2 regions of the Virgibacillus kekensis genome follow, and region 1 is predicted to be linked to the other one. Evidence: predicted binding sites of a transcription regulator. Region 1 holds the regulator's gene; the other holds the start of a gene.
The links. The regulator LexA, encoded in region 1, represses DNA repair genes until DNA is damaged. The targets are predictions, from matches to a motif close to CGAACATATGTTCG.
Positions count from the first base shown of each region.

Region 2: the regulator LexA is predicted to act here: its motif matches at 2,301-2,314, upstream of uvrB (excinuclease ABC subunit UvrB).

Region 1 covers NZ_JBHSFU010000003.1:360,006-364,128, forward strand. The annotation lists gene ACFO3D_RS03200 (YjcZ family sporulation protein) at 403-516, shown strand; gene lexA (transcriptional repressor LexA) at 1,372-1,995, opposite strand; gene ACFO3D_RS03210 (YneB family resolvase-like protein) at 2,283-2,921, shown strand; gene ACFO3D_RS03215 (DUF896 domain-containing protein) at 3,071-3,304, shown strand; gene tkt (transketolase) at 3,398-4,123, shown strand, end outside.
Region 2 covers NZ_JBHSFU010000004.1:56,782-60,904, forward strand. The annotation lists gene uvrA (excinuclease ABC subunit UvrA) at 1-220, opposite strand, end outside; gene uvrB (excinuclease ABC subunit UvrB) at 248-2,230, opposite strand; gene ACFO3D_RS04680 (FixH family protein) at 2,459-2,860, shown strand; gene ACFO3D_RS04685 (MGDG synthase family glycosyltransferase) at 3,159-4,123, opposite strand, start outside.

The DNA of each region.
Region 1 (4,123 bases):
AAAATTATGGAATCCATTTTACAGTATACCCGATTTGTTTAGCACTTTAACGTAAAAAAGACCTCTTACAAAGAGGTCAAAAAGTTAACCTTTCCTACTAGTGCATTATTCAAAAGATAAAAAGATGGTTGGACATGTGTTCTTTTTAATTAGCATATTTTTCAAGTCACTTATTTTAAATTTTAAACCCTACAAATGGGATGACTAGAGGGATGAATTAAATTTTATGTGGTTCTATTTGCATTACGAAGAAATTACTAATAAGGAAGGAGAAATGAAAAACGTTGAGTGGTTAAATTCGAAAGGCTTAAGCCTGTTTTGGTTTTCATCAGGCATACATAACAAACTATGTCCGCTATAAAACATACAATACTGTACAAAGGGAAAAGGAGGTGGAATTGAATGAGTCACGGAGGCATTTTTGATGACAATGGTTTCGTACTGCTTGTAGTTCTGTTTATCCTCCTGATTATTGTAGGATCCAATTTTCAGAAGGGTGGCTATGGTGGCTACTAAACCCAAGAAGGAATTGCCCCAACCTGAATAGCCCATAATTGTTCAAAAACCTCCCCTTTCCTCCGCCTTAATTGGTGGGGGCTTTTTTTTATGGACCAAACATATAATCTCCCAGCCACGCAATGAAAATGATTGCCAAAATGTAACTGCTAGATTAGACTTAACAGTTTTTGCTTGATAGAATTGAACACTTTTTCACCACTAACCCTTCCAACCATGAAGGAAAATTATTTAGGAGAAATGGAACCTGTAACTGAAACTTCATGGATAGTGTTCTTTTACCATTTTAGAGAGAGGCATATTTAGTGGAGTATTATTATTTGGTTTTGCAGAAATAGTTAATCTACTAGATAAATCACGTTCCTCATCAGATCGCGCATCCCGGGCAATCGAAGAAATGAGAGCGCATTTTGTCCCTACTATTAGTAAAACTGAACCAGAAAAGCAAAAGGAACCAGTCCCTGTGAGTAAGGCCGAGGCTATTGAACAAGAAATCGAGGAAATCAGAAACAACCCTAGGTATAGTAATGATATGAAAAATGCCATGATCGCTACAGTTAAGCAAAGAGAAGGAATAAAGTAAGGGGATGTAAAGGAGGGTGAGATGGTCACCCTCAGAACACCCCACAAACACCCCAACAATAATGATAATGGATTATTTTATTTGATAACTGAAAAATAACTTCCTTATTATACAGCGGTTTTTGATTTACGTTTGATAACGCTTGAAACCATAGTATAGAATTAGAACTACCATTCACCCTTGGGAAAGAGAACAATACCTGTCCACTTATTAATAGGAATCAAAAAAGACTTCCGTCACTATATGATGGAAGTCTTTTATTATGGATTTTATTAATGAATTGTACGAAACAAACCAATCACTTTTCCCAGAATGGTAACATTCGGATAGATGAGCGGCTCCATCGTAGCATTCTCCGGTTGCAGACGGATATGGTCTTTCTCCTTAAAGAAACGCTTAACGGTTGCTTCATCTTCATCAGTCATTGCTACGACGATATCACCGTTCTGTGCAGTGTTCTGTTGCTTAACAATTACCATGTCCCCATCCAGAATTCCTGCCTCTATCATACTTTCACCTTCAATGATCAGGACAAACAAATTATCATCTGGCCCGGCACTCGATTTTGGTAACGGAACAAATTCCTCTATATTTTCAACGGCAGTAATCGGTATACCAGCAGTAACTTTACCTATGACAGGAGCGTATCTTGCTTCCTCTTTTGGAATATGGCTTTCTCCTGAAAGGTCCAGCACCTCGATAGCCCTAGGCTTGGTAGGATCCCTGCGAATATATCCCTTACTCTCAAGCCGGGCTAGATGGCCATGTACAGTAGAACTGGAGGCGAGGCCAACAGCTTCTGCTATCTCTCTTACCGAAGGCGGATACCCCTTTTGATTAACCTCATCTTTAATATATTCAAGTATTGCTTCCTGCCGTTTAGAAAGTTTATTCATCTATCAAACACCTCGCGCATAGGATTTATTATTAATGATAGTTTACCATTTACAGGTAGTAAAAGCAAACATTCGTTCGAGAAAACTGTTGACAGGACCATATGTTCGTATATAATAGTAAGTAACAGAAATCGAACAGGGGTTCTTATAATTTAGGGAGGACTGATTTATATGTTTGAAAAAATTACTAAAACGGACGTTTTCTACTTAGTTGCTTTCGCACTGGCGCTTGCATTTTTATATTTTTCCATGGTAACCAGTGCATAAAAGATTGAGGAGCGGTATAAATGAACGCAGTCATATATTGCCGGGTAAGTACCGACAAAAAAGAGCAGGAGACATCATTATCAAGGCAGTATGAGGAATTGAATGCACTCGCTGCTAGACATAATATTACGGTAGTTGACTGTATCCAGGAACAGGAAAGTGGATATGACATTGACAGAGATGGTATTTTCCGGATGCTAGAACATTTTACTGAAAAAAGAGCAGATTGCCTGCTTATCCAGGATGAAACCAGGCTCGGTAGGGGAAATACAAAAATAGCATTGTTTCATCAGCTCCAAAAATTAAATGTAAAAATTTATACAGTGCTTGAGGACGGAGAACTGGAAATGTCTGAATCGGATTCGATGGTTTTGCAGATTGTGGGGATTGTTGAGGAATATCAACGTAAAATTCATAATACAAAAATTAAGCGAGGCATGAGGAAAGCAATGGATAGAGGGTATGACCCCAGTGTAAATCTTTCTAATCGCGGACAAGCACCAGGCAGGGGTCGGAAAGATTTTCCGATTGAAGAGGTTATACGAATGAGACAAAATAAAATGACGTTTGAAGAGATAGCAAAGACACTGAACGGGCTGGGATACAATATTTCAAAGGCTACAATTCATCGCAGATATCGGGAATTCCGTAATACTTGAAACAAAATCCGAGGAAGAGTAATATTAAAAAGCAAGAACAGTATGCTGTTCTTGCTTTTTTCTATTAGGAACTGAAAAGTATATTTATCTGACTCTGTGCAATAAAAAGGTTTGAGACCTTGCTTAAAAGGTATCCGGGAGGTATTTTAATGATTTCCAAAGAGAAGCTGGAAAGGATAAATCAGTTGGCTAAAAAAGCTAAAAATGATGGTCTTGATGAAAAAGAAAAAGAAGAACAAAAAGAATTGCGAAAACAGTACCTTCAGAATGTCCGTAAATCTTTTAAAAATCAGTTTAAATCCATGACAGTTATGGACCGTGAAGGTAATGATGTTACCCCTAAGAAAGTGCGGGACCTACAAGATCGCAATAAGAAACACTAATTAAACGTTTTCGGTTATTGCTTGTGACAGTTAGCGTTTCATTATAGAATATAAAAGGATATTATCAACTTTTAGCTCGAAAGGAGAATAATTTTGTCTCAGAAAATCGAAGAACTATCTGTAAATACAATCCGAACATTGGCTATTGATGCAATTGAAAATGCAAACTCAGGCCACCCAGGTCTGCCAATGGGGGCAGCACCAATGGCTTACACGCTATGGACGGATTTCATGAATCATAATCCTAAAAACTCAAAATGGTTTAATCGTGACCGTTTTGTATTATCTGCAGGTCATGGTTCCATGCTGCTGTATGGTTTGCTGCATCTATCAGGATACGATGTAACAATAGATGATCTTAAAAACTTCCGGCAGTGGGATTCCAGAACACCTGGTCACCCGGAGGTACACCACACAGATGGGGTGGAAGCAACAACTGGTCCACTTGGACAAGGTTTAGCAATGTCTGTAGGTATGGCGATGGCTGAAGCACACCTGGCAGCAAAATATAACCAGGATAACCTTCCAATAATCGATCACCATACATATGCCCTTGTCAGTGACGGGGATCTTATGGAAGGAATTTCTCATGAATCGGCTTCACTAGCGGGACATCTTGGTCTCGGCAAGCTGATTGCATTGTATGATTCAAATGATATTTCTCTTGATGGTGAATTAAACCGGGCTTTTTCCGATAATACGGAAGAGCGGTTTAAAGCATACGGCTGGCAAGTTCTTCGCGTGGAAGACGGTAATGATCTTGATGAGATTAGAAAAGCAATAAGTCAGGCACAGGACAATACCGAGCAGCCAACGCTC
Region 2 (4,123 bases), on a different contig from region 1:
CTGGTTTATCCATCTGCCCCAGAAACTGGCGTGCGTATGCGGAAAGAGATTCCACATAGCGACGCTGCCCCTCGGCATAAATCGTGTCAAAGGCCAATGAGGACTTCCCTGACCCGGAGAGGCCTGTTAAGACGACAAGTTTATTTTTTGGAATTGTTACATCGACATTTTTCAAATTATGTGCTCTGGCACCCTGGATATTAATAGACTTACTAGGCATCAACAGGTCATCCTTCCACTTTAAAGATTACACTTCAGACTTCAATTCAAATACAATATCACGAAGTTCAGCAGCCTTCTCGAAATCAAGCGACTTTGCTGCTTCTTTCATTTCTTTTTCCATCTGTTTGATCACTTTCTGTTTTTCCGCTTTAGAGAGTTTTGTCAGACTGGTTGGCTTCTTATCATAGTCTTCCTGTGTTTCTGCTGCAACCGTTGCTCTGATTACACCCCGTACATCTTTTCGGATTGTCTTAGGCGTAATATTATGTTTTTCATTGTATGCAATCTGTTTTTCTCTACGGCGGTTTGTTTCATCAATTGCCACTTCCATGGATCCGGTAATCCGGTCAGCATACATTACCACCTGACCGTTCTCATTACGTGCAGCCCGGCCCATTGTCTGGATGAGCGACCGCTCTGAACGCAAGAACCCTTCCTTATCGGCATCGAGTATCGCAACGAGAGATACTTCAGGTATATCTAGCCCCTCACGGAGAAGGTTAATCCCGACAAGCACATCATACTTGCCAACACGAAGATCTCGAATAATTTCGATTCGCTCAAGTGTCTTAATTTCAGAGTGCAAATACGCAACCTTAATACCTATCTCCTTTAAATAATCCGTTAAGTCCTCTGCCATTTTTTTCGTAAGTGTGGTGACGAGGATCCGCTCATTCTGCTCGGTTCGTTTATTGATTTCTTCTATCAGATTATCAATTTGCCCTTCAATCGGACGGACATCCACTACCGGATCAAGCAACCCTGTCGGACGGATAATCTGCTCGGTCATTTCCGGTGAATGCTCTCTTTCATACGGTCCTGGTGTTGCAGATACATAGACAAGCTGATTCGTCGCTTTCTCAAACTCATCAAACTTCAATGGACGGTTATCAAGCGCCGATGGCAGCCTGAAACCATGATCGACAAGTACTTGTTTCCTTGCTCGGTCCCCGTTGTACATACCTCGGATTTGCGGAAGGGTGGCATGAGACTCATCGACTATGACCAGAAAATCATCCGGGAAGAAATCCAGGAGTGTATACGGAGTTGCGCCTTCTTCACGAAATGTCAGATGCCGGGAATAGTTCTCGATTCCGGAACAAAAACCCATTTCCTTCATCATTTCAAGATCATAGTTGGTCCGCTGCTCAAGCCGCTGTGCTTCCAGCAGCTTATTCTGCTCACGAAGTTCCGCCAGCCGTTCTTCCAATTCTTTTTCGATATTTATAATAGCTTTTTTTAATTTCTCTTCACGGGTTACGAAGTGGGATGCTGGGAAAATAGCCACATGTTCACGGTCTCCTACTATTTCTCCGGTCAAGGCGTCCACTTCTCGAATACGGTCTATTTCATCACCAAAGAACTCCACCCGGATACAGTGTTCTTCATGGGAGGCCGGGATGATTTCGACAGAGTCGCCACGCACGCGGAAGGTTCCACGCTGAAAGTTAATGTCATTACGTGCATACTGAATGTCAACCAGGTCACGAAGCAGCTGGTCCCGGTCTTTTTCCATCCCCATTCTCAGTGACAGCACTTGACTTTTATATTCTTCAGGAGAGCCTAAACCGTAAATACATGACACACTGGCAACAATAAGCACATCGCGCCGTTCAAACAGCGCGGATGTTGCCGAGTGGCGAAGCTTATCAATCTCGTCATTAATACTGGCGTCTTTCTCGATGAATGTATCGGTTGAGGGGACATATGCTTCCGGCTGGTAATAGTCATAGTAACTGACAAAATACTCTACCGCATTATTTGGAAAAAATTCCTTAAATTCGCTATACAATTGTCCAGCGAGTGTCTTGTTGTGGGCAATAACCAACGTTGGACGATTAATTTCACGAACGACATTCGACATGGTGAATGTTTTTCCGGTCCCTGTAGCACCAAGTAAAGTCTGATGCCGCTGACCAGTATTAACTCGTTCCACGATTTCTTTAATTGCTTTTGGCTGGTCACCACTCGGTTCATACTGGGAAACCAGTTCAAATTGGTTTTTCAACACAAAAACCTCCGTTTATTACGATCTGTATATATTCTACCACAGATATGTATCCATTTTAACATATAAGCGAACAAATATTCGATACTTTTGCTTGCCTGATATTTATACATCTTACCCGTTTTACGTGAAGAAAAATCATTCACAAAGGTTTCACACGATAACATTGTTTTACGATAGTTTGTTAACTATAATGACATTAGATATGCCATGGAGAGGATTCTGACGATGAAGAAAGTAATATTGTTGCTTATTATGGCAGCATTTCTTGCCGGTTGTGGTGAAGAGGAAGACAGTAATGCATCAAACAACGAGACTGTTAGTGCTATAAATGCTGAACTGAAAGTCCCAGATAAAGCCGAGTTGAATGCTCCTCAAACATTTACTGTAACAGTTACCCAGGATGGCGAGCCTGTCGAAGATGCAGATGAGGTTGAATTTGAAATCTGGAAAGACGGCATGAAAGATGATAGTGAAATGATTGCGGCCGAACATACTGGAGACGGGAAGTACACCGTGGAGAAAAAATTTGAAGAAGCTGGTGTTTATCATGTTCAATCCCATGTGAGTGCCCGTGCAATGCATACGATGCCAAAGCAAGAAATTACCGTCGGCAATCCGCAAACATGAACAAAAGCGTAAGCGCCCTGCTTATCACCGTATGACCTGGACGGAATCGTATGAGATAAAGGAAGCACAATGAGCGAAGCGAATTGATGTTGACTTTCACCACAAGGGTATAAGTGCGACTAGGCCTCTGGTTTCACCAGTCGGCAAGTCTTCTTTATCGTAAGAAGAGGCCGGAAGGGCACTAGGTGATGGGCGCTGGAGCTGGACGTGGCTGTGTAAATCAAGAACTTTATGGAGCAAAACTTATACTTTCTTACCTCTAAATAAAGAGCTGACAGAAAACATTAGCTTCAACACGCTAGTGTTTTTTTCTGATCAGCTCCTCAATTACGCTATTCACTGGTCGGCTGTCCAGTTGTTCATGGTAGGCATCCAGATTGATTTTATGCTTCTTCCGCTCGGCTCGGTCTGTAAAAAAGCCTATAATCTGCTGTTCCAGTCCGGAATTCACTTCAACCATTCTCGCCAGACCAATCCGTGTAAGTTCTTCTGCATTAATCATTTCCTGTCCAGGTAATGGGTTGTACAGAAATACCGGCTTTCGTTTTATCAGGCATTCACTGACAGTCACCCCTCCAGGCTTTGTCAGAACCCCGTCCACACTGTCATAGATTTTGTTCAAATCCTGCTTGTTCTCAATGTACGGAAACGGTCTGATTGATGGATTTTCAGCGGATTTCAGCTGATTATACAACGCTGAATTTTTCCCGCAAAGGACAAGATAGTTAATTTTCCCCGACTGACACGCACGTACCAACTGATGGATCGCTCCCACCCCAAGACTGCCACCAGTAACCAGCACAGATAGCTTATCTCCGGTTTTTTTGTTTAGAGTTCGGGTATTAAATGCTGGATGGACAGGTATCCCTGTCATTACAATCCGTTCAGGAGGGACTCCTCTCTTCACTAAATGTTCTTTCATAGCTTCAGTAGCGACAAGATGATAATCAATTCCTTCAATTCCCCAAACTCTATTAATGAAAAAATCAGTATAGACATTCACCACTATGGCGTTTAATTGATTCTTTTTTTTCAGGACAGAGGCAATACTTGACGGCAGTGCATGCGTACAGAAAAGAATATGAGGGGACTGCACGCTTGTCAGCCGTTTAAAAAAATGGACAAATAATAATTCATAGAGATAGTGGCGTGATACTTTCGGTGAATTCCGATATGCTGCGAACTGGTAAATCCGGTCATATACACCCGGAAAGTGTCTGATCCATGTTAAATAAGCTGAAGAAACCACTTTCTCCATCGGAC